Regions from separate parts of the Janthinobacterium sp. EB271-G4-3-2 genome, predicted to be linked through region 1. Evidence: predicted binding sites of a transcription regulator. Region 1 holds the regulator's gene; the other holds the start of a gene.

The links. The regulator NrdR, encoded in region 1, represses ribonucleotide reductase genes. The targets are predictions, from matches to a motif close to CACNANATNTNGTG.
Positions count from the first base shown of each region.
Region 2: IGS55_RS25470 (ribonucleoside-diphosphate reductase subunit alpha) is a predicted target of NrdR. The motif match lies at 2,937-2,950, and genes of this name have one in related genera.

Region 1 is NZ_JACYMG010000009.1:243,987-260,081, reverse strand. It holds ZMP/ZTP riboswitch at 1-75, shown strand, start outside; gene glyA (serine hydroxymethyltransferase) at 187-1,434, shown strand; gene nrdR (transcriptional regulator NrdR) at 1,578-2,039, shown strand; gene pilV (type IV pilus modification protein PilV) at 2,270-2,839, shown strand; gene IGS55_RS19720 (PilW family protein) at 2,836-3,804, shown strand; gene IGS55_RS19715 (pilus assembly PilX family protein) at 3,817-4,473, shown strand; gene IGS55_RS19710 (pilus assembly protein) at 4,470-8,330, shown strand; gene IGS55_RS19705 (type IV pilin protein) at 8,387-8,890, shown strand; gene IGS55_RS19700 (GspH/FimT family protein) at 9,117-9,647, shown strand; gene ribD (bifunctional diaminohydroxyphosphoribosylaminopyrimidine deaminase/5-amino-6-(5-phosphoribosylamino)uracil reductase RibD) at 9,687-10,787, shown strand; gene IGS55_RS19690 (riboflavin synthase) at 10,815-11,450, shown strand; gene IGS55_RS19685 (hypothetical protein) at 11,550-12,959, shown strand; gene IGS55_RS19680 (OsmC family protein) at 12,956-13,381, opposite strand; gene ribBA (bifunctional 3,4-dihydroxy-2-butanone-4-phosphate synthase/GTP cyclohydrolase II) at 13,816-14,934, shown strand; gene ribH (6,7-dimethyl-8-ribityllumazine synthase) at 15,113-15,595, shown strand; gene nusB (transcription antitermination factor NusB) at 15,687-16,095, shown strand, end outside.
Region 2 is NZ_JACYMG010000016.1:32,343-48,437, forward strand. It holds gene IGS55_RS25470 (ribonucleoside-diphosphate reductase subunit alpha) at 1-2,671, opposite strand, end outside; gene ampD (1,6-anhydro-N-acetylmuramyl-L-alanine amidase AmpD) at 3,064-3,675, opposite strand; gene IGS55_RS25480 (sigma-54 dependent transcriptional regulator) at 3,653-4,726, opposite strand; gene IGS55_RS25485 (PP0621 family protein) at 4,839-5,093, opposite strand; gene IGS55_RS25490 (cytochrome C assembly family protein) at 5,090-5,893, opposite strand; gene IGS55_RS25495 (hypothetical protein) at 5,928-6,227, opposite strand; gene IGS55_RS25500 (hypothetical protein) at 6,226-6,765, shown strand; gene IGS55_RS25505 (ABC transporter substrate-binding protein) at 6,833-7,816, opposite strand; gene IGS55_RS25510 (LysR family transcriptional regulator) at 7,992-8,879, opposite strand; gene IGS55_RS25515 (MFS transporter) at 9,018-10,208, shown strand; gene IGS55_RS25520 (MacB family efflux pump subunit) at 10,305-12,299, opposite strand; gene IGS55_RS25525 (efflux RND transporter periplasmic adaptor subunit) at 12,305-13,492, opposite strand; gene IGS55_RS25530 (DUF3325 domain-containing protein) at 13,584-13,925, opposite strand; gene IGS55_RS25535 (PepSY-associated TM helix domain-containing protein) at 13,922-15,625, opposite strand; gene IGS55_RS25540 (hypothetical protein) at 15,622-15,903, opposite strand; gene IGS55_RS25545 (TonB-dependent siderophore receptor) at 16,014-16,095, opposite strand, start outside.

The sequences.
Region 1 (16,095 bases):
CGGCAAACCGGCGAAAGGTGGGCACCCACCGGGAAACGTGAGATTTTTCATCAGCCGTTCGCCTGGGTAGCCACTATGGAAAAGCACGAAGAGGCTGCCTGTCCAATGTTGTTATTCACTTAACGCCGGCTCCCCTCATTCGATCCAATCTGCCAGTACAAGCACCCTCATACTTGGAGTTTTTACATGTTTGCAAAAGATCACACCCTCGCCAACGTCGATCCTGAATTGTTCGCCGTCATTCAAAAAGAGAACACGCGCCAGCACGATCACATCGAACTGATCGCGTCGGAGAACTACACGTCGCCAGCCGTAATGGAAGCGCAAGGCTCGCAGCTGACGAACAAGTACGCCGAAGGTTATCCAGGCAAGCGCTACTACGGTGGCTGCGAATACGTCGACGTGGCCGAGCAACTGGCCATCGACCGTGTCAAGCAGCTGTTCGGCGCCGAATGCGCGAACGTGCAGCCGAACTCCGGCTCGCAAGCGAACCAGGGCGTGTTCTTTGCCATGTTGAAACCAGGCGACCTGATCATGGGTATGTCGCTGGCCGAAGGCGGCCACCTGACCCACGGCATGCCGCTGAACATGTCCGGCAAATGGTTTGATGTCGTGTCCTACGGTTTGACGGCGGAAGAAGACATCGACTACGAGGCAATGGAGCGCCTGGCGCGCGAACGCAAGCCGAAATTGATCATCGCCGGCGCGTCCGCATTCTCGAAAAAGATCGACTTCGAACGCTTCGGCAAGATCGCCAAGGAAGTTGGCGCCTACTTCATGGTCGACATGGCCCACTACGCCGGCCTGATCGCCGCCGGCCTGTACCCGAACCCGGTGCCGTTCGCCGACTTCGTCACATCGACCACGCACAAATCGTTGCGCGGCCCGCGCGGCGGCATCATCCTGATGAAGGCCGAACACGAAAAAGCCATCAATTCGGCCATCTTCCCTGGTATCCAGGGCGGCCCGCTGATGCACGTGATCGCCGGCAAGGCCGTCGCCTTCAAGGAAGCACTGAGCCCTGAATTCGTCGAATACCAGAAGCAAGTGATCAAGAACGCCGACGTGCTGGCGAAAACCCTGATCAAGCGCGGCCTGCGCATCGTGTCCGGTGGCACCGAATCGCACGTCATGCTGGTCGACCTGCGCGCCAAGAACCTGACGGGCAAGGAAGCCGAAGCCATCCTCGGTTCCGCGCACATCACCTGCAACAAGAACGGCATCCCGAACGACCCGCAAAAACCATTCGTCACCTCGGGCATCCGCCTGGGCAGCCCGGCGATGACGACGCGCGGTTTCAAGGAAGCGCAAGCGGAAGAAGTGGGCAACCTGATCGCCGACGTGCTGGACAATCCGCATGACGCCGCCATCATCGAGCGCGTGAAAGCGGCCGTGAAAGTACTGGCCGACGCGCACCCTGTGTACGCCGCATAATAATTTGTCCAGAATGTGTCATACGGAGTAAGATTCTGTATGACACATTCCTTCGTGCCCAAGGGCGCCCGGAGTGATTCGGGCGCCCTTTGTACAAGGGCGGCGATTTCCCGTAATTATTACTATAAAGTTGTAGCCAGCCCATGAAATGTCCATTTTGCCAGCACGGCGACACCCAGGTTCTCGATACGCGCGTATCGGAGGAAGGGGATGCCATTCGGCGCCGCCGCCGCTGCGGCAAATGCGACAAGCGTTTTACCACGTACGAACGGATTGAACTTATCATGCCGGCCGTCGTCAAAAAGAATGGCAGCCGGACGGAGTTCGCTGCGGATAAGTTGCGCGGCAGTCTGATGCTGGCCTTGCGCAAGCGTCCCGTTGCGGCCGCCTCGGTGGATACGGCCATCGCGTCCATCCAGGAAAAGCTGCTGACCAGCGGCTTGCGTGAAGTCGATTCCGGCTATATCGGCGAACTCGTCATGCAAGAATTGAAGCGCCTCGACAAGATCGCCTACATCCGCTTCGCTTCCGTCTACAAGAATTTCGAAGATCTGGCCGAATTCCAGGATGCGATCGCCGAAGTGGGGCAGGCGCGCAAGCCCTGACGTCCACCTTGTTGAAGGCGGGGCTGGTCATGCGCCCCATGTTCACCACACCAGCGTTCGCCTGGCAAGCGGCCTGATCAATCCCACCGCTGTTCTTCCCATCTTATTGCCGTGTTGTTTGCGCCAGCGCAGACCCGGCTTTTTGCGCGCGCCTATCTTGTAGCTGGGCCGCCTGTTCCTGCGACTCTTTCTGCGGAAGGGAGTAGCGCATGCGCAAGGGCGGTCACACTATGTTTTCTGCCGGTGGCAGCAGCCTCGTCGAGGTGCTCGTGTCGCTGCTGCTGTTGGCGCTGGGTCTGCTGGGCGCCAGCATCCTGCAATTGCACTCGCTGCGCGCCCGCCACGAGTCGGCGCTGTTGTCGGCGGGCGTGCAACTGGCTGCCGGCATGGCCGAACGCATGCGCGCGAACAGCGTGCTCATGAATGGCCCCGATACGGGCAATCCCTACCTGAACGTGGCCTACGCGGCGGCGGACGACGCCGAAGCAGGCGGCGGTGCGCCTGACTGCTTCGGCGCCACTGTCTGCAGCGCGGCCGACCTGGCGCAATTCGATATCGCCGAATGGAAGCAGCGGCTGCATGCGGCCTTGCCCGGCGCGCGCCTGCATATCTGCCGCGACACTTCCGCATGGGATGCCGCCGCCCAAGGCTTGCAGTGGGCGTGCAGCGGCGGCAAGGGCGCACCCATCGTCATCAAGCTGGGCTGGCGCGCCCGCTTGCCCGATGGCTCGCCCGCCGTGGATGCGGCAGGCGAGTCGCTGCCCAGGCTGGCATTCCAGCTGGGCGGAGGCGGTGCATGAGCGAGGTCCTGTATCGGCATCGCGGCATGAGCCTGGTCGAATTGCTGGTGGCCCTGTCGCTGGGTGCGCTGTTGATGCTGGCCGCCGGTAGCGTATTGCTGGCGGCCAGCGGCGGTTATGGCGACCAGTCCGCCAGTGCGCGGCTCGATGACAACGGCCGCTATGCGCTCGACACCGTCGCCCGCGCCGTGCGCCAGACGGCGTACGTGAACTGGGACAGCAGCGCCGCGCCCGTCGCCCATGCCGATGACGACAGCGCGAATGTGGCCGGGCTCGATGCGCGCAGCCTGGGCAAGAACAGCGAGGGCATCAGCCAGGCTTTGCCCGGCGCCCTGCATGGCAGCGACGTGCTGGCCCTGCGCTATTACGGCGCCGGCAAGGAAGAGGGCGGCGACGGCTCCGTGCTCAATTGCGCGGGCTTCGGCGTGGGTGCCGCGCAAACGGAGGCGCAGCGGGGCTGGAGCATTTTCTATGTGGCGCAAGGTGCCGATGGCGAGGGCGAGTTGCGCTGCAAATACCGTGGCGAGAACGGCTGGGGCGCGGACGCCATCATCCGTGGCGTCGACGCTTTCCAGGTCCTGTATGGCCTCGACACGGATACGCCGCCCGATGGCGTGGCGAACCAGTATGTCAACGCCAGCGCGCTTGAGGCCTACGATGCGGCGCTGGTGCTGGAGGGGGCGGATGCGGCCGCGCGCCAGCGCGATCTGCACCGGCGCACGCACTGGAAGCGCGTGGCCAGCGTGCGCGTGGCCCTGTTGCTGCATGGCGAGGCGGGCCAGGCGGACAAGATGACGGAACTGGGGCCGGCGCAGTTCGACCTGTTCGGCAAGGCATATGCCGAGGCGCACGGCGCCGGCGACACGGGCGTGCGCATCGCGCGCGCCTCCTTGCCCGCCGCGACGCGCTCGCGGCCGCGGCAACTGGTGCAGACGAGCATCATGCTGCGCAACGGGCCGGCCTAGGCGGGCGGCGCGATGGCAGGCAGGGGCATCCGCCGTTGCGAACCGTGGTGCCCAACTTGCGTACGCCACGGTGGCGCCACCCTCGTGTATGTGCTGTGCCTGCTGGTGATTATCTTGTTGCTGGGCATATCGGCGGCGCAGATGGCCTTGCAGGGCGAGAAGGCGGCACGCGGCGAGCGCGACCGGCAGATCGCGTTTCAGGCGGCGGAGGAGGCATTGGTGGATGCGCAGAACGATATCGAAGGTTTACCTGGTGCGCCGGGACGCAGCAGCCTCTTCGCGCCAGGCAGTGCGGCCGGCTTCGCGGACGGCTGCGGCGAGGGAGGCGCACTGGGCCTGTGCCTGCCCGCAGCGCCGGACGCGCCGGCCCTCTGGCTAAGCACGGACCTCGATGGTGCCGACGCTGGCAGCCGCGCGGTGCCGTATGGCCAGTTTACGGGTGCCGTCATGCAGACAGGACAGGGTTTTCTGCCGTCGCGCCGGCCCCGCTACCTGATCGAACTGCTGCCGTTTCACCCGCCCGGGGCGCAGGCTACGGCAATGGCCGGCGGCATGGCCACGGAAAGCTATGTGTACCGCATCACGGCCATCGGTTTTGGGGCGCAGGAAAGCACGCAAGTCGTGCTGCAAAGTTATTACCGCAAGCAGGCGGTGGGAGCGGGGCCATGAGGGCGCTTTGGTGCGGCTGGCGGCTGCTGGTCGGCCTCGTTTGCCTGGCTTGCGGCGCCGCCATCGCGGCTGCTCCTCCCGTGGTGCTGGCGCGGGACGACGCGGGTTTGTACGGCGCCAGGGTGCCGCCGAATCTGCTGCTCAACCTGTCCCTCACGCACGCTGCCGCCGCTGCCGCGCATGGCGGCGACTATGCGCCGCAGCGCGAATACGCAGGGTACTTCCATGCGCGCATGTGCTACAGCTATCCGTACCGCAGCAAGGACGGCGTCATGCTGCCGGACTTGCGCATAGCGACCGCTTACTTCTCCGTGCTGAAACCGGCCGATGCCTTGCATGGCTGCGGCGGCGACAGTTTCAGCGGCAACTTTCTCAACTGGGCCGGCGCCAGCATGCTCGACATCGTCCGTTATGCCTTGACGGGCGGCGACCGCGTCATCGACGAAGTGCGCAAGACGGTGCTGCAGCGCGCCTATTTGCCCGATGCGGACAGCCCCATCGACTTCTTTGCCCACCCCGTCTTTTTCCCGCGCAAGGTCTTGCAGGCGGGCGTGGCGGCGGCGACGCCGTTTGCGCTGGCGCAACTGGCCATCGTTTCCTGCCGTAATCGCCTGCTGTTCGGCGACGCCAGCTTGCCCCCGGGCGGCAGTTGCGACGTACCTGGCGCTGCGGCCACGCACGGTGTGTTCCTCGCGCGCGTGCGCGTTTGCGATGCCGATGAAGGGCCGCTGCGCGACGACTTGTGCCTCGCGTATGGCAAGAACTACAAGCCGGTGGGCGCCGTGCAGCGCCATGGCGGCAGGGTGCGCGTGGGCGTGTTTGGCCACTTGAACGGCGTGTCCGGCAATGCCGGCCCCGTGTATGGCGGCGTGCTGCGTGCGCCATTGGCTCACGTGGGCAGGCAACGCTGGGCGGCGCCCGACTTTATGCCGCAAGACAATGCCGACGCCGAGTGGAATCCCGCCAACGGCGTGTATGCGACTCAATCTACGTCTCAGGCTGCGGGCCCTGGCGGCGGGGTGACCGCTTACATCAATGGCCTCGGCCGCGGCAATGCCGGGCATCCGGGCGCGTACGCGAAGGCGGCGCCGCTGGCTGAATTGCTGTACGAATCGCTGCGCTACCTGCAAGGACGGCAGGCAAGCCCTGTCGTGCCGCCCGCCACGGCCCCGTCTGCCATTGACGACGGCTTGCCGGTCGTGACGCCCTGGAGCGACCCGCAAACGGCCGGTTGCCAGCGCCACATCGTCGTCAGCCTGGGCGATGCGGGCATGGCGGGCGACCGCTATGTGCCCGGTAATGTCCCTGTGGCTCCCGCATCCAACGGCGACCGCGCACGCGCTGCCGATGGCTTCTCGCCGCCGCCGTTCGACGCGATGGCCTGGACGCATGCGGTGGCCAGCCTGGAAAGCGGCGGCGCGCAGGGCAATCCCGCGCCACGGCCGGACCTGGCGGCACTGGAATTGCTGGCCGACGGGGCGGGCGGCGCCAGCTACCATGCGGCAGGGCTGGCCTATTGGTCGCATGTGCAAGCCTTGCGTCCTGGCGGCAAGAACGACGGCGTTGCAAAGGTCGAGCACTACGCGGGCGACTTGCGCCAGGGCGACCCGGCCGGCGTGCCCACCACCACACCACTGTTGCTGGCGGCAAAATATGGCGGCTTTCTCGATGCGAACGGCGACGCCAATCCGTTCAAGAGCGCGACGGGCAGCGCGTTCGATGAATGGAGCCTGGATGGCCGCTGGCCCGCCCATTATTTGTCCGGCAGCGATCCGGCCGCCCTGATCGCGGGACTGCGCGCAGCCTTTGTCTCCGCCGACAAGGGCACGCTGGCGGCGACGCTGGCGGGGCCAGCCCTGATGGCGCTGGCCAGCGGTACGGAAGAAGCGTACTGGTTCCAGACGCAGCTGCGCCTGGCCGATGGCGGCATGACCGTGTCGCGCACCGCGTTTGCCGTGGGCGCCGATGGCGCAGTGCTTCCCGGCAAGCCATGGTGGCGCGCCGGCGGCCAGGATAAGCCCGCGCCGGATGGAGCGCCGGCGGCCTTGCGTCCCGTCTATACGATCGACGCCAAGGGCGCCCTGATGCCGCTGGCCTGGAAGGGGCTCGACGCGGAACAGCGCGGCGCATTCGACGGTGGCGATGGACGGGGAGAAGCGCGCCTGGCGTATCTGCTGGGACAGCGCACGCACGAGACGGGCCAGCCGGGTGGCTTCCTGCGGCGCCGCTCAGGCAGCCTGGGTACCGCGCCGCATGGCAATCTGCTGTACGTGGGCGCGCCGGGGCTGGGCATGCCGGGCGCCAGCTATGGCGTGCACCGCAAGGCGCTGCTGCAGCGGCGCAAAATGCTGTACCTGGGCGCCAACGATGGTTTGCTGCATGCGTTCGATGCGCGTACGGGCAGTGAAGTGTTTGCCTATCTGCCGCAAGCGCTGCTGCGCCTTGCTGTCGCCGCTGCGAGCACTCACTACAGCCCCGGCCCACTGCTCGACGGCGCGGCGGCCACGGCGGAAGTGCAAGCGTCGGGACATTGGAAGACGGTGCTGGTGTCGGGCATGGGTGGCGGAGCGCAAGGCGTGTTTGCGCTCGATATCACGGATCCGGCCCGCTTCGCGCAAGATGGGGCGCTGTGGGAGTTTACGGACCGCGACGACAGGCTCATGGGCAACGTGCGCGCACTGCCCGCCTTCGCCCGCATCAACATGGGCGGCAAGGAGGGGGCGCCGGCCTACCGTGATTTTGCCATCGTCGCCAGCGGCTACAACAACCATGTCAATGACGGCAAGGACACGACGGCGCCCGCATCGGCCGCCGCCATCTTCCTGCTGGCGCTGGACAAGGCGCCCGGCACACCATGGAAGTTGGGAAGTAATTACTTCCGGCTCAAGGTGCCTGTGGCCAGCGGCGGCGGTGATGGTGGCCATGGCAGCGAGGCCGATACGGGCGCCGATGCCGCCCCCCACGCGCTGGGTCCGCCCTCCGTGGTGCCGGGCAGCGACGGCGCGCTGGCTTTCCAGTATGCGGGCGATTTACAGGGCAATATCTGGCGCCTCGACATGGCTGGCGGGCCGCCATGGAAAGAGGGGCAGGGACGCAAGCTCGTCTTTGTCGCGCGCGATGCGCAGGGCCGGCGCCAGCCCGTGACGCAGCAACTGAGCGTGGCGTATGCGCCCGGTGGCGGCTATCTGCTGCTGTTCGGCACGGGCAAGCTGGTCGAGGCGGCCGATACCTGGCCCGCCGCTTTCCTGTCGCAGTCGTTTTACGCCGTGCACGACGATGTGCGGAAGTCGTCTCCCACGCGCAGCCGGGCCGACCTGGAACAGCGCAGCCTGAGCGAGGCGACGGGCGGCGTGCGCGTCGATGGCGCCGAACTGCGCTACACGGGCAGCGATGCCATGCGCGGTTGGTACCTCGATTTTCTCGATACCGCGCAGACGGGCGAACGCAGCATCAACAGTGCCGTGCTGGCCGCCGGCAAGGTGCTGTTCAATACCGTCCTGCCGGGGCGCGATCCTTGCGCCAGGCCGGCCACCCGCCTGTACGTGCTCGATGTGCTGAGCGGCTTTGCCGCCGATGGCGACGGGGTCGTGCAGGCGGGCGCGCAGACAGGGCGCTTGTACGATGGCCTGGCGCGCGCGCCGCCGCTGGCGCTGGAACTGAACAGCACGGTGGGCGCCGCGACGGCGGCAGGGCGGGCCGAGGGGCGCAAGGAACTGGCCGTGCTGCAGCCTGGCTTGCCCGGCGCGGCCAGCGTGGCGGGCGTCAAGGTCGTCAGCGCGCCGTTGCCGGCCCGGCGCCTCAGTTGGCGCGAAGTGGCGAACTGGCGCGAATTGCACGAGGCGGCCAAGAAAAAATAGGCCCCGGCAAGGCGGTTGCAGCGTATCGGCAGGCGCTTTTTGGAAAGGAAGATCGCATGGGAACGTTGGCAAGGCAGAACCGGGCCGCTGCAAACGGTGGCGCTCTTGCTGCCCGCCCGCCGGGCTTCAGCCTGATCGAACTGCTGTCCGCGCTGGCGATCATGAGCCTGCTGTTGGCGCTGGCCGTGCCCGCTTATCAAGGCCATCTCGTGCGCGCCAAGCGGGTGCAGGGGCAGGCGGCCCTGCTGCGCCTGATGCAACAGCAGGAGCGCTATTACTCGCAAAACAATCACTATCTGGCGTTTTCCTCGGCGTCGCCGGCTTCGCAAGCGCAGCAATTCCCGTGGTGGTCGGGCGAAGGGGGCGCGGTCGGCAGCGCGTATGAAATCGAGGCGCTGGCTTGTCCCGGCCTGGCGATCGGGCAATGCGTGCTGTTGCGCGCGATGCCGGGCACGTCCAAGGTCGATGCGCAGTTCCAGGATGCCGATTGCGGTGTCCTGTCCTTGAGCAGCACGGGCCAGCGCGGCAGCAGCGGCCCGGCCAGCCATTGCTGGCGCTAAGTAACCCCCAATAAATTATTGTGATTTCTGACTTCCATAACCGGCCCTCTGCGACGTTGCCCGCTGCTAACAGTGCTCGCACTGCGTCGCAGCGGGCGCCTTGCATGGCATCCGGTTCTGTTCGTCATAAATTCACAATAATTTCCTGAGGATTACTTAGGCCATGGCCACGCGCAAGCGACCACCGCGGAGCAGGCACACATTCGGGCGCACCCTCGGGCACACCATGCTCGAATTGCTGGCCGTGCTGGCGATTGCCGCGCTGTTGGTCGCGGCTGCCATGCCCAGCTTGCAGCAGGTGCTGGCGCGACAGCAGGTGCGCGCGGCGGCCACGGACTTGTTCTCGGCCATCGAATTGACGCGGGCGCAGGCGATGGCGCGCGGACAGCGCGTGCTGCTGATGCCGGCCGGGCCCGGTGGCACGGATTGGCGCACGGGCTGGCTGATCTTCATCGACCGCAATGCCAGCCTGGCGTTCGACGGTAATGACGAATTGCTGTTCCGCCAGGGACCGCTGCCGGAGGGCATCACGGCCCAGTTCGCGTTTTCGTCGGCCACGGCGCCGTTTTATATCGCCTACAATGGCGCAGGACGCAGTTGCAGCGCGACCAATAGCCTGGCGGCGCGCTGGGGTACCTTGTCCCTGGCTTTGGGAAAGCAGGTGCGCCATATTAAAATCAATATGCTGGGCAGGGTGCGCGTGTGCGATCCGCAGCAGCAAGCGGTCAATTGCAGCGGCGTGGCCGACAGTTCGTAGCAAGACTGATCAATTACTCACCTTCAAGCAAAGTAGCCCGTGGAAATACTCAACGATATCGATGGCATGCGCCTGGCGCTGGAATGGGCGGCGCGCGGTCTGTACACGACCTCGCCCAATCCCCGCATCGGCTGCGTGATTGTCAGGGATGGCCAGGTGATCGGCGCCGGCGTGACGCAGGCGGCCGGGCAGGATCATGCCGAGGTGCAAGCGCTGGCCAATGCGGCGGCGCGCGGCAATGACGTGCGCGGCGCCACCGCCTATGTCACCCTGGAACCGTGCAACCACCATGGCCGCACGCCGCCATGCTCCGATGCGCTCGTGCGCGCGGGGCTGGGCCGCGTCGTGGCCGCCATGACGGACCCGAACCCGCTGGTGGCGGGGCAGGGACTGGCCAAGCTGGAAGCGGCCGGCATCGCCGTGACCACGGACGTGCTGGCCGATGAGGCCTATGAAATGAATATCGGCTTCTTTTCGCGCATGCAGCGCGGCAAGCCGTGGGTGCGCATGAAAACGGCGGCCAGCCTGGACGGCATGACGGCCTTGCACAATGGGCAAAGCCAGTGGATCACGGGGCCGCTGGCGCGCGCCGACGGCCACGCGTGGCGCGCGCGCGCTTGCGCCATCCTGACGGGCATCGGCACGGTCAAGGCGGATGACCCGCAACTGAACGTGCGCGCCGTCGAGACGCTGCGCCAGCCGCGCCGCATCGTCATCGACAGCCGGCTCGACATCAGCCTCGACGCGCGCATCCTGCAAGGTGGCGGCACGTGGATCGTGGCGGCCGTCGCCAACCCGGAAAAGGAAGCACAGTTGCGTGCCCTGGGCGCGGAAGTCATCGTGCTGCCGAACGGGGACGGCAAGGTCGACTTGCCCGCGCTGATGCTGGAACTGGGGCGCCGGCAAATCAATGAAGTCCACGTCGAGGCCGGCGCCAAGCTGAACGGTTCGCTGATCCGCGAAGGCTGCGTCGATGAGTTGCTGGTCTACCTGGCGCCCACCTTGCTGGGAGACGCGCAAGGCATGTTTGCCTTGCCCGCATTGACGGATATCAAGCAGCAGCGCACTTTGCAATTTCACCAGGTTCAGCAAGTGGGCGAAGATGTGCGTATCCTTGCAAGATTCGCTCAGCGCAATTAATACTTTTACACTTTATAGGGTTAGTTCATGTTTACAGGAATTGTTGCCGCCATCGGCAAGATTGAAACCGTGCAGCCACTCGACGGCGGCCTCGATGCAGGCGTGCGCCTGAACATCCACGCGGGCGGCTTGCCGCTGGCCGACGTGGCCCTGGGCGATTCGATCGCCATCAATGGCGCCTGCATGACGGTGGTGGAAAAATCGGATACGGGCTTTGCCGTCGATGTCTCGCGCGAAAGCCTCAATTGCACCGTGGGCCTCGATACCACGACGGAAGTGAACCTGGAAAAAGCCCTGACCCTGGCCGAGCGCCTGGGCGGCCATCTGGTGTCCGGCCACGTCGACGGCCTGGGCATCGTGCGCAAGTTCGAAGCCGTGGGCGAATCGTGGGAACTGGTGATCGAAGCACCCCATGAACTGGCGAAATACCTGGCCTTCAAGGGTTCCGTCGTCGTCAATGGCGTGTCGCTGACCGTCAACCGTGTGGAAGACTTGGGCGCGGGCGCCGTCAACGGTTGCCGCTTCTCGATCAACCTGATCCCGCATACGATCGCCATGACGACCCTGAAACACTTGACGGTCGATGGCAAGGTCAACCTGGAAATCGATTTGATCGCCCGCTATGTCGAGCGCATGCTGTCGCTGGACAAGGCTGCCGCTTAACACCGCAGCTTGAAGCAACACAGCTGCCGCCTTGCCAAGCGTGTGTTGCTTTTCCTTCAGACGCGCATACTATGAAGCTTTCCGCAGTGGAGGCTAGCCATGGACCCGATTTCGCGCGCAACCGTGCCCAACACCATTCCGGCCACGTCCCGCGTGGGCGCGACGGTACCGCTGGCGCCTGCGCTGCCCGTGCCGCCGTCCAGCGCGGTGGCGGCCCTTGCCATCCAGTCCTCGACCCAGGTCGACATTTCCCCGCTGGGGCAGTTCCTGTCCGGCGTGGCCTTGTCGCGCCGGCAACTGCTGGCCTTGCAGGGCGCCACGGAAGAGGCCAGGGCGGCAAATACCCCCGTGAATGTCAATGACGACTTGCTGGCGCTGGCGCGGCAGTTGACGGAATCGTTCGCCCAGCTGCAAACGAGCGGCATCGACGCCAGCCAGCTGGCGACGGCCGGCGACACCCCGGGCAGCCTGGCGCAGCGTTACGATTTGCTGTCGGGCGACGGCACGACGGATGCGGCCGCCGCGCTGGCGCAGGACGGCAGCTTGCTCACGCAAGCGCAGCTGGCCCGCATCGGCATCGACTTGCGCAATGAAGATGTCGATGCGCCAATGTTGCAAGCCGCCTATGCGGCCGACAGCAACGCCACCCTGGATGCCCTGCAACAGGGAACGGATGTGCTGGCGCAGGTGGGCGCCGTGCTGGCCCGGCAGCAGGGCGCGCCGCTGGCGACCAATGTCGAAGCGGATTTAACGGGCGAAACATTGCCGTCCGGCGCCGCGCAGGCGTCGCAAGCCACGCAGCCGCAGCCGCAGCCCATCGACGGGGCGCCGCCGCAAACGGCTGCCATCGCGCAGCGGCAGCTGGAACTGCAGCGGCAACTGGAAGCGGAAGAGCTGAATCTGGACTTGCAGGAGCTGCGGCCGCCACCGGCGACAGCCGGGCAGGACTTGCAGCAGGCGCAGAGGGCCGGCCAGCGGCGTTTTGACGCCCAGGATATCGACACGCAGCGCCTGGACGCCGAACGCCAGGCCCTGCGGCAGGAAGACGCGCGCCTGGACGCGTTGCGCCAGGATCAATTGCAGCAGACGCAGCGCGAAGAGCAGGCACAGGCGGCAGCCGATGCGATGGAGCGTGCACGGCTGACCTCGGCACAGCTGGCCGACAGCGATGCCCAGCTGCTGGCGCAGGCAGAGGCCGCGCGCGCGCAGACCCGGGCGCGCGATACCCAGTTACAGGCACAAGCAGGACTGGAGGCGACGGCCCAGGCCCGGCTGGCCCAGCAAAATGCCCAGGCGCAAGAGCTGGCTGCGCAAAACGCGGGCCAGGCCGTGCCCTTGCCGTCATCGCAAGACCCATCCGTGGCGGCAGCCATCGCCGCCTATAACCTGAACAATGCAGCCCTGAATCCCGGCCTGATGAACCGGCCATTGCCGGCCGGCGACTCGCGCCTGCCGCTGGTGGCACCGGTGGCCCCCGTGGAACCCGTCAAGCCCGTGCCTAAAATCTAGGGCAGCAGGGTGGCGTCCAGGGTAATGTTGGCTTTCAGCAGCTTCGACACGGGGCAGCCGGCCTTGGCTTTGCCCGTCAATTCCTCGAACTTGGCCTGGTCGGCGCCCGGTATCTTCGCTTTGAGGATCAGGTGGACGGCCGTGATGGCGAAGCCGTCGTCCACCTTGTCGAGGGTCACTTCGGCCGTCGTCTCCATCTTTTCCGCCGTCAGGCCCGCTTCGCCGAGGATCAGCGACAGGGCCATGGTGAAGCAGCCCGCGTGGGCGGCGCCGATCAATTCCTCGGGATTGGTTCCGGGCTTGCCTTCGAAGCGGCTGGCAAAGCCGTAGGGATATTCCTGCAAGGCGCCGCTGCGCGTGCTGATGGCGCCCTTGCCATCCTTGATGCCGCCTGACCAGATGGCCGATCCGTTGGTTTTCATATTGCCGCTCCTGTGTGGGGTATCGCTGCGAGTGGGGTATCAGCGCCGTGGCGGTGACGGGCTGATCTTATGCTCTTTGCAAGGCCGGCGGCGCGCGTCTTGCCGCCGCCGTGTGCGCTGGAACGGGGAATCGGCGCTTTGTGATGCAGGCTGCGGCATCCGTGCCGTAAAGCTGTCTTATTTCAGGTCTGCAAGCGCTAAATCCTTTAAAATAGCAGGTTATAAGAAAATTCCCGGAAATTCGCGGAATATTCTCGCTTGATGTTTCAGGTTTAGGTTCAGTTTTTAGTTACATTAACAACGCCTGGCAAAACCGTCGCGAGCGGAAGGGAGAGGTGGCTGAGAAGCGCAACCGTACGAAGGTACGGTGAGCATCGCAGGCCGCCTATACCGATGCGCAGCAGGTTTTGACCGGCGTCATACGAGGATGAACAATGTCTATATCCAGCACCGAAGAGATCGTCGCTGAATTGCGCGCCGGCCGCATGGTGATACTGGTCGATGAAGAAGACCGGGAAAATGAAGGCGATCTGGTGCTTGCCGCCGATTTCGTGACGCCTGAAGCCATCAATTTCATGATCACGCATGCGCGTGGCCTGGTCTGCCTGACCCTGACGGAAGAGCGTTGCGACGAGCTGAACCTGTCGATGATGACCTCGCGCAACGGCACCGCCTACGGTACCAACTTTACTGTTTCCATCGAAGCGGCAGAAGGCGTGACGACGGGTATTTCCGCCGCCGACCGCGCCAAGACCATCCAGGTGGCCGTAGCCAAGGGCACGCAGCCCAGCGATATCGTCCAGCCTGGCCATATTTTCCCGCTGAAAGCGCAAAAAGGCGGCGTGCTGATGCGCGCAGGCCATACGGAAGCCGGTTGCGACCTGACGGCCATGGCCGGCTTGACCCCTGCGTCCGTGATTTGCGAAATCATGAAGGACGACGGCACCATGGCGCGTCTGCCGGACTTGCTGGTGTTTGCCGAGCAACATGGCCTGAAAATCGGCACGATTGCCGACCTGATCCATTACCGCAGCCAGACAGAATCGTTGGTCGAACGCGTTGCCGAGCGCACCCTGCACACGGCGCACGGCGAATTCCGCCTGATCGCCTTCCGCGACAAGCCCAGCGCGTCGGCCCATCTGGCCCTCGTGCATGGCGACCTGGCTCCCGGCCTGGAAGCGCTGGTGCGCGTGCACCAGCCCGTTTCCCTGCTGGACGTGCTGGAAAGCGAAGCGACCACCCACTCGTGGACGGTGGCCGCCTCGATGGCCGCCATCAAGCAGGCCGAGCGTGGCGTGATGGTCTTGCTGAACTGCGGCGAGACGTCGAGCGAGCTGTTTGCCCAGTTCGCCGCCCTGGACACGCCGCAAGCCAAGCCGAAAGGCCGCGCGGCCAGCATGGATCTGCGCAGCTATGGCATCGGCGCGCAAATCCTGCGCGACCTGGGCGTGAGCAAGATGCAATTGCTGGCCAGCCCCCGCAAGATGCCGTCGATGGTCGGTTTCGACCTGGAAGTCACAGGTTTTCAGTGCCATCCAGGCCAGGACGCCTAACCAAATCTACTGCGCGTCGCGATTTGCGGCCTGCGATGCTCACTGTACTATTCGTACAGTTGCGCTTCTTGACCACAACTCGCTGCCGCTCGCTACGATTTTGTCAGGCGTCGATGTAAGAGTAAACGATGGCGGCATGTGCATGCCGCCCTGAACCACCAGATTAAAGAGGCATATGATGACCGTAGGAGCATACGAAACCAATTTTGCCGGCGAAGGTTTGCGCGTCGGTATCGTCCAGGCACGATTCAATGAAATCGTCGGTGGTGGCTTGCTGTCGGCATGCCTGGAAGAGTTGAGCAAGCTGGGCGTGGCCGATGAAGATATCCTGCACGTGACCGTGCCGGGCGCCCTGGAAATCCCACTGATTCTGCAAAAAATGGCGGAAACCGAGCAATTCGACGCCCTGATCGCACTGGGCGCCGTGATTCGCGGTGAAACCTACCACTTCGAGCTGGTATCGAACGAATCGGGCGCGGGCATCACGCGCGTCGGTCTCGATTACGGCATCCCGATCGCCAACGCAGTGTTGACGACCGAAAACGACGAGCAGGCGGAAGTGCGCATGCTGGTCAAGGGAGCCGAAGCGGCACGCGTGGCGGTGGAAATGGCCAATCTGGCGCAAGCGCTGGAAGAGTTGCAAGACACAGACGAGGATTAATCGTGCTTGCGCCGCGGAGTGCTGCCTGGCAGCGCACCGCGGTATTCGTCACTATCTGCAGTAAATACGTATTTAAGAACAGGTAACAATCATGACTGAGAAAAATTTGCTCGCCAATCCCAGCAAAAACCGCACGCCGCGTCACCGCGCGCGCGAGTTTGCGCTGCAGGGCTTGTACCAGTGGCTGCTGAACAATGAAGACGCGACCACCGTCGTGAACAATATTCGCGCCGCGCATGGTTTCGACAAGGCCGATGGCGATCATTTCACGGTGCTGCTGTACGGCGCCATCAAGGATTCGCTGGCGCTGCGCGAAAGCATGGCACCATTGATCGACCGCAATATCGCGGAACTGTCGCCGATCGAACACGGCATCCTGCTGATCGGCGCTTTCGAGCTGAAGAACAACATGGAAATCCCGTACCGCGTCGTTATCAACGAAGCGGTCGAGCTGGCCAAGTCGTTTGGCGGTATCGACGGTCACAAGTATGTGAACGGCG
Region 2 (16,095 bases), on a different contig from region 1:
AGGTCTCGTCCAGTTTCTTGCCCGATGCGCCAGCCATGTAGATGTTCAGCGACTGGGCCTGGTCGATCCACTTCTGGCGACGCGAAGCCGCTTCCACCAGCCAGCTTGGCGACACTTCAAAGGCGGTGGCGTAGATATCGCGCAGGTCTTGCGGGATGCGGTCGATCTTCACCAGCGAGCCGTCGAAATACTTCAGGTCCGAGATCATGACTTCATCCCACAGGTCGCGCGCCTTCAGGTCGCGCACCAGGTAGCCGTTGATCTCGGTGAATTCGCCCGACAGGTTCGATTTCACGTACAGGTTCTGGAACGTCGGCTCGATACAGGCCGATACGCCGATGATGTTCGAGATCGTCGCCGTCGGGGCGATCGCCACGCAGTTCGAGTTGCGCATGCCGAACTTGGCGATGCGTTCGCGCACCGGGGTCCAGTCCATGGCGGACGAGGAATCGACTTCCAGGTAGCCGCCGCGCTCTTCGGCCAGCAGTTTCACCGAATCCTGCGGCAGGATGCCGCGGTCCCACAGCGAACCGGCGTACGATTCATAGCGGCCGCGCTCTTCGGCCAGTTCCGTCGACGCCAGGTAGGCGTAGTAGCAGACGGCTTCCATCGAGGTGTCGGCAAACGCTACGGCGGCGTCCGAGGCGAACGGGATGCGCATCATGTGCAGGCAGTCCTGGAAGCCCATCACGCCCATGCCGACGGGACGGTGGCGCATGTTCGAATTGCGCGCCTTGTCGACGGCGTAGTAATTGATGTCGATGACGTTGTCGAGCATGCGCATGGCGGTGCGGATGGTCTTGGCCAGCTTGACGTGATCGAGCTTGCCTTCCTTCATGTGCGCCGGCATGTTGACGGAACCGAGGTTGCAGACGGCGATTTCGTCAGGGCCCGTGTTCAGCGTGATTTCCGTGCACAGGTTCGAGCTGTGGACGACGCCGACGTGCGACTGCGGGCTGCGGATGTTGCAAGGATCCTTGAACGTGATCCATGGGTGGCCCGTTTCAAACAGCATCGACAGCATCTTGCGCCACAGGTCCAGCGCCGCGATCTTCTTGAAGACGCGGATTTCGCCGGCGGCGGCCTTGGCTTCGTAGCCCAGGTAAGCCTGTTCAAAAGCCTTGCCGACCTTGTCGTGCAGGTCCGGCGTGTCCGACGGCGAGAACAGGGTCCAATCGCCTTTTTCCATGACGCGCTTCATGAACATGTCGGGAATCCAGTTCGCCGTGTTCATGTCGTGCGTGCGGCGGCGGTCGTCGCCCGTGTTCTTGCGCAGGTCGAGGAATTCCTCGATATCCATGTGCCAGGTTTCCAGGTAGGCGCAGACGGCGCCCTTGCGCTTGCCGCCCTGGTTGACTGCCACGGCCGTGTCGTTGACCACTTTCAGGAACGGCACCACGCCTTGCGACTTGCCGTTGGTACCCTTGATGTGGGCGCCGAGGGCGCGCACCGGCGTCCAGTCGTTGCCCAGGCCGCCCGCGAACTTGGCCAGCAGCGCGTTGTCCTTGATGGCGTCGTAGATGCCTTCCAGGTCATCGGAGACGGTGCTCAGGTAGCACGACGACAGCTGCGAGCGCAGGGTGCCCGAATTGAACAGGGTCGGGGTCGAGCTCATGAAGTCGAACGAGGACAGCAGGCTGTAGAACTCGATGGCGCGCGCTTCGCGGTCCGCCTCGTTCAGCGCCAGGCCCATGGCCACGCGCATGTAGAACGCCTGCGGCATTTCGATGCGCACGTCCTGGATGTGCAGGAAATAGCGGTCGTACAGGGTTTGCAGGCCGATGTAGCCGAACTGCAAGTCGCGGTCGGCGACGATGGCTTTGGCCAGGCGTTCCAGGTCGAAACTGGCGAGTACCGGGTTCAGCAGCTCAGCGGCGATGCCCTTGGCGATATATTGCGGGAAATACGTCAGGTATTCAGCGGCAGCGGCCGCTTGCGGCACTTCCTTGCCGAACACTTCCTTGCGCACCGTGTGCAGCAGGATGCGGGCCGTGACCTGACTGTAGGCCGGGTCTTTTTCCATCAGCGCGCGCGCCGCCAGGATGGCCGACTTGTGCAGTTCTTCGACGGGTACGCCGTCGTACAGGTTCTTCACGGTCTCGGCCAGGATGGCGTCGGCATCGACGTGCTTTTCCAGGCCGGCGCAGGCGGCGTTGATCAGGTCGCGCACTTCCTGCATGTCCAGCAGGCGGCGCACGCCGTTGTCGGTCACGTTCAATTGTGGTGCGGAAACTTGCGCGGAAGCGCCTTGCGCTTCCTTCTGCAGGCGGCGCTCTTCCATGTGCTTGGCGCGGTACAGCACGTAGGCACGCGCCACGTCGTGCTCGCCCGAACGCATCAGCGACAGTTCCACCTGATCTTGCACGTCTTCGATATGGAAGGTGCCGCCGCCCGGATGGCGGCGCACCAGCGCGGCGACGACGCCGTCCGTCAATTGCTCCACCAGTTCGCGGATGCGTGCCGAGGCTGCGCCCTGGCCGCCGTTAACGGCCAAAAACGCCTTGGTCATGGCGATGGCGATCTTCGAAGGCTCAAATGCCACCACCGCGCCGTTGCGTCGGATGATGCGATAGTCGCCCAATGCCGCGCCCGTGCTCGCCACGCTGTTGGCCGCGCCTGGCGCTGGCGATACTGGCGTTGGATGGATGGAAATATCTTGTGGTGATTGCATTGAAGCTCCCGTTGTCAGCTAAAGTCAGCCTGCAGTTTTGCTGCCGCGTGTGTTGTTGAATAGAACGCCCGATGGTCAGGGTTTCTTCAGGTATTTGTTGCTAAATAGTAAATTCATAATGCATACAACCGTGTCAGAATCCATATCGCCACACCGCACTGCCCGGCTGGCGCGAAACACGATCAAGGGTGATAAACCGCCAGTTCCAGTGCTTTATCAGCAATCCGGGTAGCTTTGACAATAATTCTGAAAACGTCTGTGATGGCACTACATATAGTCTTTACATCCAACTTCTGCACTAATTGTAGTGCCCATCGGAGGGGGATGCAATAGTTTTCCGGCATCCGTCGGCGTAATTTTTTGTATTTTCATATACGATTTCGGTTGACTTTTCAGGGTGTGGATGGAAAGCCCAATCCCCGCGAAGTAAGCGCTAACGCAGGCTGCCCGCGCAAGGTTTCCAGCCAGCATTTTTGATAAAAATGCCAGTCAAAAAACGGTCCCGGATCCGTCTTCCTGTCCGGCGCAATATGCTCATGGCCGCGCACCTCGGACAAGCCGTAGCGTGCCACCAGCGCGGCCGTCAGCGCCGCCAGCACGCGGTATTGCTGCTGCTGAAAGGGGACAAAGTCCGAACCTTCCATTTCAATACCGATGGAATAGCCGTTGCACTGCGGGCGCCCTTCGAACATGGATGCGCCCGCATGCCAGGCACGTTGATCAGTAGAAACATATTGCAATAACGTACCATCGCGCCGCACAAAAAAGTGCGCCGACACCTGCAAGCCACGCAGGTCGGAGAAAGAAGGATCGGCATTATAATCCACCCGGCCCGTAAACAAGTCCGACACATGCGGTCCGCCAAAGTGCCCGCCCGGCAAGCTGATGTTATGGATCACCAGCAAGTCGACTTGCGTACCGTCCGGGCGCGCATCGTGGTGCGGCGAGTCATAGCGCAGCGCGCCATCGCACCAGCCGTGTTCATCTATCGTCCATCCGCTCATCAAGTAAGGCTTCCTGTATCGTCAATTTCTGCATGCGGTAACGCAACTGGCGCACGCTCAAACCCAGCTGGCGCGCCGCCCGCGCGCGGTGGTAGCGCGCCTGCGCCAGCGCCAGCATGATCATGTCGCGCTCGGCCTGGCGCAAATACACGTCCAGCGGCAGGACCGGAGCCACGCCACATGCCGCCATGCCGGGCAGGCACAGTTGCCGCGCCGGCAAGTCCGGCAGTGCCGGCGCCGCCCGCAACGGCATGCTGCCCGGCGCGGACGGCAAGGCCAGGCCGTCGGGCGCGATCACGCCGCCGTCGGCAAAGGCCAGCGCCCGCTCCAGCACGTTTTCCAGTTCGCGCACATTGCCCGGGAACGCATACGCGGCCAGTGCCGCCAGCACGGTCGGCGCCAGGCTCACGGCCCGGCGTGGCGACAGGCGCGCGAGAATCACCTCACATAATACCTGCAGATCGCCGCGCCGCTCGCGCAGCGGCGGCAGCGCCAGCTCGATCACATTCAGGCGGTAAAACAGGTCCTGGCGAAACGTGCCGGCGGCCACGCCGCGCGCCAGGCCGTGCTGGCTGGCGCACAGGATGCGCACGTCGATGGCTTCGTCGGTACTGCCGCCCAGCTTGCGCACGCGGCGCTCCTGCAGCACGCGCAGCAGCTTCACCTGCATGGCCAGCGGCAGGTCATCGACTTCGTCGAGCAGCAAACTGCCGCCATGGGCCGCCTGGAACAGGCCCTGGCGCTCGTGCAGCGCGCCCGTGTAGGCGCCCGGGCGGCAGCCAAAGAATTCCGCCTCCATCAGCGCTTCGGGAATGGCGCCGCAGTTGACGGCGATAAACGGGAAGCCGGCGCGCGCGCCCTGCGCATGGATGGCGCGCGCCGCCAGTTCCTTGCCCGTGCCCGATTCGCCGCGGATGGCCACGGGCGCGCCGCAGCGGGCGATGCGGCCGATCTGCGCGCGCACGGCCTGCATGGGCAGCGAGTTGCCGCTCAGTTGCGGCGCCGGCGGCATATCGGCGGCAGAATACTGGCTGGGACTGGGACCGGACATGGAAGCGCGCCTTTCCGCGATGGCGGCGACGAACCGCCTGCTGCAGATGCTACGCCGGACGGAGGCCGGAGGACGTTACGATACGGATGAGCAACGGCGCGCCGGCCTGCCCTTACAAGGTGGCGTGCGCGTGGCTGCAGTAATCGTGGCCCTTGGCCTGCACGTTTTCCGAGGCCGGGTAGTACACGCCGCAATGGGCGCAGCACAGCATCAGCTCGGCATCCGGCAATTCCTGCGGCCGCACCGGCGCCGCATACGGGTTCGGCTGCTGCTGGGCGCGGGCGCGCTGCTGCATGCCCCGGATCTTGCTGCGGATAGCAAACAGCACCAGAAACACCAGCGCCAGCCAGAATAAAACACGTGTCATGCGAATCCTCGGTGTAAAACCACTTCCAGTACAAAACGGCTGCCGACATAGGCCAGCAGCAAGGTGGCGAAACCGGCCAGGGTAAAACTCAGCGCCGTCTTGCCGCGCCAGCCGCGGAAGCGCCGGCCTGCCAGCAGGGCGGCAAACAAGAGCCACGACAGCATGGTAAACACGGATTTGTGATCCCAGTTGAGGGCCTTGCCAAACAGTTGCTCAGAAAACACGATGCCCGACAGCACGGTCAGGCTGAGCAAAATAAAACCCAGGCCGATCATGCGGAACAGCAGCTTTTCCATCGTCAGCAGGGCGGGCAGCTGGTCCAGCGCCGTGCCGATGAAGCCGCGGCTTTCGCTGCGCGTATGCAAACGCGATTCCTGCAACGCCATCAGCACGGCGTGAAAAGCGGCAATCGTCAAGGTGCTGTAGGCGAGCACGGCCACGGCAATATGCCAGCCGAAGACGGCCGACTTGCCTTCCATGCTGACCTGGCTGCCGGGAAAGGCCCAGGCCAGGCCAATGGCGAGGACGGCGCTGGGCATGACCATGCGGCGCAATCCGTCCAGGCTGAAATTGCGGTTCTCTATCCAGTAGGCGCCCACGGAAACCCACAGCGCGGCCGACAGCATGGCGGAAAAACCGAAGCGCAAGGTGCCCGGCGCCATCAGGTCGAACCACAGGGTGGCGGCGTGCGCCAGCCAGGCGACGCCGGTCAGGCCGGCAATGAGCCGGGCACGGGACGAGGGAAGCACCGCGCACGCCGCATACAACAGGGCGGCGATGAAAAAGAAATAGATCTGCATAGTTTAAGTTTACACCATAGCCGGCAAGCGCGATTCAAGCGACAGTATGGGCTGCAGGCAATTCGCCGCCAGCCGACACCGCAAGCCTGCCATGATATCGCGCCTCGGGCGCGGCGGGGTGGCGCACCCTCAAGATTTCGGCAATCTTTCCTGCGGCGCACTGCCACCGCGTCACGGCCACGTTGCCATCTGGATGAGCCAGCCCTATAATTATGTCCATAGAGCAACAATCTTTCACTTTTCGCCACTCGCCCCCCACCGCCATGTTTTCTTTCAAAAAAATTTCCTGGACCTGCCTCCTGCTGGCCGCCTGCACTGTATTAAGCGGTTGCATGAAAGATGCGCCTTCCCAGTCCACGTACGAGGAGTATTTCCGCACGTCCATCCAAAGCTATGACCTGTACAAGGAGTACTTCGACATCGCAAAGCTGGAAAAGCTGAACGGCTGGAAAGAGAACGAACAGTACGAAATCAAGGGATCGGCCGTGCTGCGCGCCAAGGTGGGCTACCTGGAATTGCTGGCCGACGTGGCCGACAAGCTCGAGGCTGAGGCGAAAACGGACGGCACCGTGGGCATGACCATGGGCCTGGGCCTGATGGCGCGCGGCATGGGCGGAGAGAACAAGGTCTTCCGCGAATTCTGGGTGCAGCAGCTGGAAAAGAAGGCGATTCCCGCACCGCTGCTGGCGCGCCAGGCGGCGATGACGGCCGAGCGTTTCGACAACCTGATGCAATGGTCGGACCAGCTCGTGCAAGACAATTACGGCGCCATCATCAGCCGCCAGCTGAAGAAAGGCGATGAGCTGACCCGCATCTACACGCTGAGCTTCCGCCAGACGGAAAAAGGCTGGATGGGTTTTAACGCCCGCTAAGGCCACTCCTCCACAAAAAACCTCCGCGCCATCGCTGGTGCGGAGGTTTTTTTCATGGTTGCCTGATTTACTTCACGTTCAGGCTCTTTTTCGCCTGCTCCAGCAAGTCCGTCTTGACCCAGTCCTTGGCCACGGGCGGTTTCGTCATGCGGCCCACGCCCGTTTTCACCATCACGTCCGTGGTGACCTGGATATGCTCGGGCGAGATGTCGTACGAATACGGCGAATTGCTGATCGCGTCGTCGAAGTCATCCTTCGTGATCTGGCCGCGGAACACGACTTCGCGCACATATTTTTCCGCCGTCGCCTTGTTGTCGATAAAGGTCTTGGTCGCTTCGACGAAGCAGCGCATGAATTTTTCCGCCACGGGACGGCGTTCCTTGTAGAACTTTTCCGTCATCACCATGGTCCGCACGGGCTCGCCGATCGGCGTGTCGTACGGTTTGATGACTTCGGTGCCGAAGCCCTTGTTGATCGCCTGCGACGATTGCGGCTCCGACTGCATCATGGCGTCGATATTCTTGCCCATCAGCGCCTGGTTCAAGTCGGCGTAGGCAAGGAACACCAGCTGCACGTCCTTGCCCTTGGTTTCGGAATACGTCAGGCCCGCCTGCGACAGCTCGGCCAGCAGCAGCACTTCCTGAATGCCGCCGCGCGTCACGCCCACGCGCTTGCCCTTGAGTTCCTTGACGCTGGCGATCTTTTGCCCCGCCCCGCCCACCAGGCGCGCGCCGCCCTTGGCAAAACCGGCCACCACATAGATCGGGGCACCGCCGGCGCGGCCGGAAATGGCCGCTTCGGACGCAGTCGCGCCCACGTCCAGCTCGCCCGCGATAATCGCCTGCATCACGTCGAGGCCCTTGGCGAAGATATGCTCCTCGACCTTGATGCCGCACTTGGGCGCGATTTCCTTGATGTACGACACGGCGCCGTAATGGGCGAATTTCAAATTGCCGAGGCGCACGACTTCCTGCGCCTGCGCGGCACCCATGCCGAAGGCCAGCATGAGGGCGGCGGCGATACCGGTCTTCAGGGTTGATTTTTTCTGCATCGGGTTCTCCTGTGGTGGTTGGTGTGTGCCCGCAAGGGCACGCGAAACACTGCTTTTTTATTATGGGGAGATAGTACCGTGTGTTGAGGCAGGAGCAATCCTTTTTATTTCACGATGCAACATATACCAGTATGACGACATACATAAAGCACTGCACCTCACGCCATGCCCACCGTCAAAGCGGAAACAAGTTCTGCGCGATGAAGTCCACAAACACCCTGAGCTTCGGCGACAGATGTTTGCTGGAGGGCCACAATATGCGCAATGCGGTGCGGTCCTGGTTGTATTCGTCCAGCACAGTGACTAACCGGCCTTCGTCCAGCTGACGACGCACGGCGATGTCAGGCACACAGGCAATGCCGAGACCTTGTTCGGCAAAGCAGATCTGCGGGTCCAGCGCATTCGTTACCATGCTGCCCGGCAGATCCATGGAGAGGAAATGACCGTTCCTGCTCAACGGCCATGCGTCCATTTTGCCCGTCGTGGGATAGCGGTACAGCAGGCAGGCGTGCTTGGCCAAGTCTTCAGCTTGCTGCGGAAGTCCAGCCCGCTGGAAATAGTCGGGAGCACCGACGATGACTCTTCGATAAGCGCCGAGCGCACGTGCCATCAAGCGGGAATCGCCGGGTTCTCCGGTGCGGATCACGGCATCGAAGCCTTCTTCGATCACATCCACCAGACGATCCGAGCAGTCGATGTCCAGCGCGACAGCGGGATAGCACCGCTGGAAGGCCGCCAGCTTGGGCATGAACAAGGTGCCGAGCGATGGAAGACTGATGCGCAGCTTGCCATGAGGGGCGCTTTGCGTTTGCAGGAGTTCGGCTTCGGCCAACTCCACCTCGCAAAGGATACGGCGGCAGCGCTCCAGGAACAACGCACCTTCCGATGTCAGGCTAATGGTGCGCGTAGAGCGGTGGAACAGACGAACCCCCAAGCGTTCTTCGAGCCGCGCGATGGCCTTGCTGACGGCCGATGCAGAGATGCCCAGCTGCTGCCCGGCCGCAGTGAAGCTGCGGGACTCCCCCGCGCGTACGAAGAGATCAAGAGAACCAAGATTTTCCATTTATGCCCATCAATTAATGACGGTTATGTCACATATATTGTTCACTGTAGCCTATTTTTCTTTTGTTGGTAAGCAGGCAGCATACGTACTGGTACTCCATAAAGAACCAGAACGACTTCAACTTGAGGAACTTAGTTTATGAATCAGACAACAGCATCTGCTCAGCACAAGAGCGCCGAGCGATTGCCCTTGGGTGGACTGCTTGCCTTGGCAATGGCAGCCTTTGTCACGCTGCTGACCGAGATCATGCCGGCCGGATTGCTTTCTTCGATTGCGCAAGGCTTGAGCGTCTCTGAAAGCCTGGCAGGCCAGTTCATCACCGCCTATGCAGTCGGTGCGCTGGTCGCCGCTATGCCGGTCACCATGCTTACGCAAGGCATGCGGCGGCGTCCGCTGCTATTGACGGCGATCTTCGGCTTTGCGGTTGTCAATCTCGTCACCGCGCTTTCCGATAACTATGGCACCTCTCTGGCGGCGCGCTTCTTCGCCGGTGTCTTCGGCGGAATCGTCTGGACGCTCCTGGCTGGATATGCGGTGCGCATGTCGCCATCTCATCTCGGCGGACGGGCGATTGCGATATCCGGTGCCGGCGCGACCATCGCTTTGGTGCTCGGTGTACCGCTCGGTGCGCTGCTTGGCCGCGCCATCGGCTGGCAAGGCGCATTTGGCCTGATGAGTGCCCTGGCGCTCTTGCTCATGGCGTGGATCATCGCCATCGTCCCCGACTTCCCTGGCCAGAGCAAGGGACAGCGCCAAGCTCTATCCAGCATATTTTTCAAGACCGGTATTCGCGCCGTGCTGTTCGTTGTCTTCACTTTCGTTGTTGCCCACAACATTCTCTACATCTATATCGAGCCATTGCTCGCGCCTTCGGGCTTGTCAGCGAACGTGGAGACCATCCTGTTCGTTTTCGGACTCGGTTCGATCATCGGCCTATGGTTCGTCGGTGCCATGGTCGATCGTCGGCTGCAATTTCTTGCCGTGGCAAGCGTCATGGTCTTTGCCGTTGCATCACTGCTGCTGGGTCTTCGGGGCGACCTCTCACAGGTGGTCTACCCCTCTGTGGCGGTATGGGGCCTCGCTGTCGGCGGCTTTGCCACAATCACTCAAACGGCCTTGTCCCGCTTTGCCGGCGAGTCGGTTGATGTGGCGCAATCGATGTACACGACGGGCTGGAACAGCGCGGTGGCCAGCGGCGGCGTTGTTGGTGGAATTTTGCTCGACCGGTCAGACGTGGCGTCGTTCGCATGGACCGTTATCGGATTTCTCGTCGTCTCGTTGCTGGGCACAGTCTTCGCCATGAACAAAGCGCTGGCAAGCAGGAATTGAAACGGTGCTTGCTACGCGTGGCCCCGCAGTTCGCCCTTGGCGTCGGCGCAATGCCTGGCCGCGATGGCAGGCACTGCGCCGGCGTTGTTACAACACCTATTGGCCCGCCAGCGCCACCACCGGATCGAGTCCCGACGCCTTGCGCGCCGGCATGAAACCAAACACCAGCCCCGTCACCACGGCACAGGCAAACGCGCCGGCGATGGCGCTCAGGGAAAAGATCACCGGCACGTCCCAGACCAGCAGCAGGCCGGCCACCGTCACGCCGACCACGATGCCGGCCACGCCGCCCACCACCGACACCAGCACGGCTTCGGTGAGGAACTGGCGCAGGATGTCGCGCCGGCGCGCGCCCGTCGCCATGCGGATGCCGATTTCGCGCGTGCGCTCGCGCACCGTCATCAGCATCACGTTCATGACGCCGATGCCGCCCACCACCAGCGAGACGGCGGCGATCAGGCTGAGCATCATGGTCATGTTGTCCTGCGTCTTGGCTTCGGCGGCGATCGACGCGGCCGCGTTGCTGATGCCGTAGTCGCGGATGCGGTGGCGTTCGAACATGGTGGCGTCGACGGCCGCCTCCACCTCCGTCACGCGCTTGACGTCGTCCACCGCCATCACCGTGTAGGTCGGCTCGCGCTGGCCGAAGACGCGGATGCCGGCCGTGGAAAACGGCAGCAGCAGCACGTCGTCTTCATCCTTCTCGCCCGTCAGCGCGCCCTTCGCGCTCATCACGCCGATCACCTGGAACGGCACGTTGCCGATCAGGATGCTCTGCCCCACGGGGTTGGGTACGTCGGGCATCAGCTTTTCGGCCAGGTGCGCGCCCAGCACGGCCACGGTGGCCATCTCGCGCTCGTCTTCCTCGGTAAAGAAGCCGCCCTTGGCCACCGGCCAGGTCTGGATCTGCGGCAGGGCCGGTCCCGTGCCGCGCACATAGGTCTGCACGTCGAGGTTACCGTGGCGTATCACCTTGTTGCCCGTGACATTCGGCAGCACGTGGGAAATGCCCGGCACGTCCTTGAGCGCATCGAGGTCGGCCAGGGTGATGCTGCGCCCGGGGATGCGCGAACTTTCGCCGCGCGACGCCATGTACAGCAGGTTCGAGCCGAACGCGCCCAATTGCGCCATCACCTGCTGGCGCGTGCCCAGGCCGATGGCCAGCATGACGATCACGGAAGCGACGCCGATGACGATGCCGAGCAGGGTCAAGCCCGTGCGGAAGCGGTTGATCCACAGCACGCGCCAGGCGGCGCGCGCCGCGTCGAGCAACTCTGTGCCCAGCGAAGCGCCCGTATCGTGGGCGGCGCGCGACATGTCCAGCGGCGGCAAGGCCGTCGACGTGGCGGGAATGGCGATGGCGCCCGAGTCTGCGACGATTTCGCCGTCGCTGATCTCGATCACGCGGCGCGCCTGGGCCGCCACCTTGCGGTCATGCGTAATCAGGATGATGGTGTGGCCCGCGTCGGCCAGTTCGCCCAGCAGGGCCATGACTTCGGCGCCGCTGCTGCTGTCTAACGCCCCCGTCGGCTCATCGGCGAGGATGATGCGTCCGCCATTCATCAGGGCGCGCGCGATCGACACGCGCTGCTGCTGCCCGCCCGACAATTGGTTCGGCCGGTGATCCAAACGTTCACCGAGACCCAGGCGCTTGAGCAGCGCCGCGGAACGCGCATGGCGGGCCGCCGCCGGCATGCCCGCGTACAGGGCAGGCACTTCCACGTTTTCGCGCGCCGATTCCGTGGCGATCAGGTGATACCCCTGGAAGACGAAACCGAACGCTTCGCGCCGCAGCCACGCCAGTTCATCGGGGTTCAGGCTGGCCACGTCCTGGCCGGCGAAGCGGTACGTGCCGTCGCTGGGGCGGTCCAGGCATCCCAGCAAATGCATCAGGGTCGACTTGCCGGAACCGGACGCACCGACGATGGCGACGAATTCGCCGGCGCCAATCGACAAGGTCAGGCCGCGCAGCACTTCCACGGCCGGTGCGCCATCGTGGCCGCCGTAGCGCTTGCGGATGCCGGCAAGTTCAATCAATGGCGCCGGCTGGCCAGGTTCTCCCGCTTGTCCCAGCGACCTGGCCTCGCTCATCGCGCTCACAGCTGGAACCTGCTGGCGCCGCTGCCGGCCGGCTGCTCGCCCGTGACCAGCAATTCTCCTTCGCGCAAGCCTTGCAGCACTTCCGCGCTGAGGCGGTTGCGCACGCCGACGGTGACGGCGCGCGTATCGACCTTGCCGTCCGCATCCATCACGCGGGCCGTGAACTGCCCCGGCTTGGCGCCTTCTTCCGTCGACGGTTTCAGGGCCGGCAAGGGCACGGCCAGCACATTGTTCGCCGCTGCCGTGACAAACACCACTTGCGCCGTCATCTGCGGCATCAGTTCGCCATCGGCGTTATCCACGTCGAACAGCACGGTATACAAGATCACCTTGCTGGTCGACGGCGCCAGGGCCGTGCCGGCGGCGGAACCGCCGGGCACTGGCGGCGCGGGGAGCACTTGGCGCACCTTGCCGCTCCAGCGCCGCTGGTCGCCGCCCAGGGTGGTGAAGTACACGGGCATGTCCGGGCGCACGCGGCGCACGTCCGCTTCCGACACTTCCGTCCACACCGTCATGGCCGACAGGTCGGCGATGCGCAGGATGTTCGGCGTCTGGTACGTGGCGTTCAGGGTTTGCCCTTCCTTCGCGTCCAGGCCCACCACCTTGCCGGCCATCGGCGCGTAGATGCGCGTGTAGCCAAGGCGCGCCTCGTCCGCCTTCAGGCTGGCCTGGGTCTGGTCGATCTGCGCCTTCAGGTGGTCGATCTTGGCGCCGGCCGATGCCAGGGTGGCTTCGGCCGTTTCCAGGTCGGCCAAGGGGGTCGAATCGAACTTGGCCATCTGCTTCTGGCGCACGTGCTGCTGGCCCGCCAGGCGGTGCTGCGCCTGCTGGTCGGCCAGCTGCGCGCGCAAGCCCGCCAGCGCGGCGCGGCCCGCATCGACCGTGGCTTGCTGCACGCTGGGGTCGATCTCGGCCAGCAGCTGGCCTTTTTCCACGTCGCTGCCCGGCTGCACGTGCAGCCGCGTGATCTGGCCCGACACCTGCGCGCCCACGTCGACATAGGTTTGCGGCTGCAGGGTGCCGATGGCCGTGACGCTGGCTTCAATATTGCCGCGCTTGACGGGCGCCGTATCGAATACGGTTGCCGGGCCGCGCGTGGCCCACAGTGCACCGGCGCCGAACAGCGCCAGCAAGACCACGCCGCCGAGGATGCGGGCGCGGCGCGAAGGCAGGCGGGCCGCCATCAGGAAGCCGCCTTGCGGTTGCAGCTACAGTAAAACGGTGTCGCCAAACGTAAAAAATACATCGGTCTATCCTTGAAAATGGCGGTGGACATCACCGCAGGAACATCACAAGACCTGCCAGCGCGGCGACGGCTGCCAGCAGGGAACTACGCAACAGCAAGCGGGGCGCATACGGCAGCAGCAGGGCCACCAGCAGCGCGCCGGCCGAAATGAAGCCGAGCCAGGCGACGATGCCGACGGTGACGCTCCAGCCGGCCACGCAGGGCCAGATGGCCAGCGCCAGCAGGACCGCGCCGGCCAGCTGCAGCGCGCGCCGCACGCCGGGTGCCGCGTCCCTGCTCCACACCTGGCCATGGTGGCGGTCCATCGCCAGGGAGAGGCTGGCCATGCCCGCATACGACAGGCCCAGCGCGCACAGGATGGTATGGATCATGACTGTCCTTCCGTAGTGACGTGCAGGCTGGCCGAGGGCGCGGCGCTTTCCCTGGCGGCGGCCTTGCTGGCCGGTTTTTCCTTGCGCTTGTGGACTTTCCACGCGCCCCAGGCGGCCAGCAGGCCGAAGGCCATGCTGCACAGTTCCACGCCGGCGCTTTCCCAGTCGCCGCGCGCGATCTGCGCCGCCAGGTTGTCGCCCGTGCTCAGCACGTTCAAGACGGGCAGCAGCAGACACATGGCGGCCAGCAAGCCCAGTTGTTCGATCCAAGCGCGCTTTTCCGCGCGCACGCAGGCGTGCGCCAGCATCACAAACCATACGCCAAAGAAGGCGCGCAATTCCCAACCGGCGCGGTGCTCGACGCCGACGGGGATCAAGCGGTTGGCCCACAGGAAGCCCACGCAGGCGATGGACAGGCCGGCAATCGCCGCCACGTTCAGGCATGCGACGGTGCGGTACACGCGCTGCGTGTAGGCGCCGAACTCGCCGCCGGACTTCTGGCGGCGCTTGACCATGAACAGGATGGCGCCCGTGCCCATCATGGCCGTGCCGGCCAGGCCGCAGAAGAAGTACAGCCAGCGCATCGGCGTGCCGCCGAAGCCCACCATGTGCAGGTTCGACATGACGGCGCGCGTCAGGCCCGCGCCACCCGTGTCCGACTCGCCGGGACGGCGCAAGGCGACCTGTTCGCCCGTGGCCAGCGCATAGCAGGCCCTGCCCGTGTTGGCGCTGATGCGTTCCATCGTGTCCGTCTCTTCATTCCAGCCGTACATGCACACGCGCATGGAGGCGTCATTCGGGTTGTCCAGCACCACGGCGCGGATTTCCTGGCCGATGGCCTGTTCGGCGCGCAGCGCGAACGGTTCCAGCGCGGGAATGGCCAGCGGCTGGCCTGTCTTCGCGGGCTTGCCCACATCGTTCCAGTCGGCCAGGAAGGCCTTCTTGGCGTTGTCCATGCCGTATTGCGCCACCACGGGGGCCGGCACGTAATCATCGCTGAAGAACGCCAGGCCCGTGTAGGCGATCATGAACTGGAACGGCAACGTCAGCACGGCCACCGCGTTGTGCGCGTCGAGCCACGAACGCTGGCCCTTGGCCGGGCGGAAGGTGAAGAAATCCTTGAAGATGCGCTTGTGCGTGATGACGCCGCTCACCAGCGCCACCAGCATGATCATGGTGGTGATGGCGACGATCCAGACGCCGATGCGTCCCGCGTGCAGCTCGTAGTGGAAATCGACGAAATGGTGGCCGCCGATGGTTTCGCGCTCCGTTGCCTCGCGCGCATGTTCGATGACGGCGCCCGTCAGCGGATCGAGGTCCGCCGAGCCATAGCCGCCGGCGGGCTGGAACCAGTAGGCGGACAGGCCGTGGCCGGGACGTTGCACGGGCCAGATTTCCCACATGTCCGCCTTCGGGTGTTCCTTCGCCATGAAGTCGAGCGCCAGTTCCAGGCGGTGCCCACGGTCCGTGACCTTCGGCAGCGGCGGATCGTTCGCATGCGCCGCCTCTTCCAGTGCATGTTCGGGCGTCATCCAGTGGGTGATCGGTTCGTCGAAGACGGCCAGGGTGCCGGTGAGGAAAATGGCGAACAGCAGCCAGGAAATCCACAGGCCACTCCATGTATGCAGCCAGGCCATGGCCTGGCGCAAGCCGCCCTGCTGCGGCGTCTTGGCCACTTTGTCTACCTTGACGGCGTTCATGCGGCACCCCGCGACAGCAGCAGGCCGATGCCGCCGCAGGCGATGGCCGGCAGCAGCATGCCGAGCCAGGCGCGGCGCAGATCCTGCACGGCAAAGACCCAGATGACGGCGCAGGTATAGACGACGAAGGCGCTCAGGGTAGCCGTCAGCACGGCTTCGGCGCGCGACAGCGGCAGCACGGCCGCCAGCAGCACGGCCACGCCGGACGTCAGTGCATAGCCGCCAAAGACGGCGGCGAGCACGCGCGAGAACAACATCATGTGGGCCGATTTCATCATCGCGGCGCTCCCTGTGGCATACGCTGGCTCGCGCCTTCGCGGGCCAGATTCAACTGCACTTCCATAAGCCATGCATCCTTCATCAAGATAGATCATTCAAAAGCGGTTATTTACAGTTTGTAGTTCAAGGTCAGCATCAGGTTGCGCGGCGCGCCCACCATGTTGCCGAAGACATCGGAATAGACGCTCTGG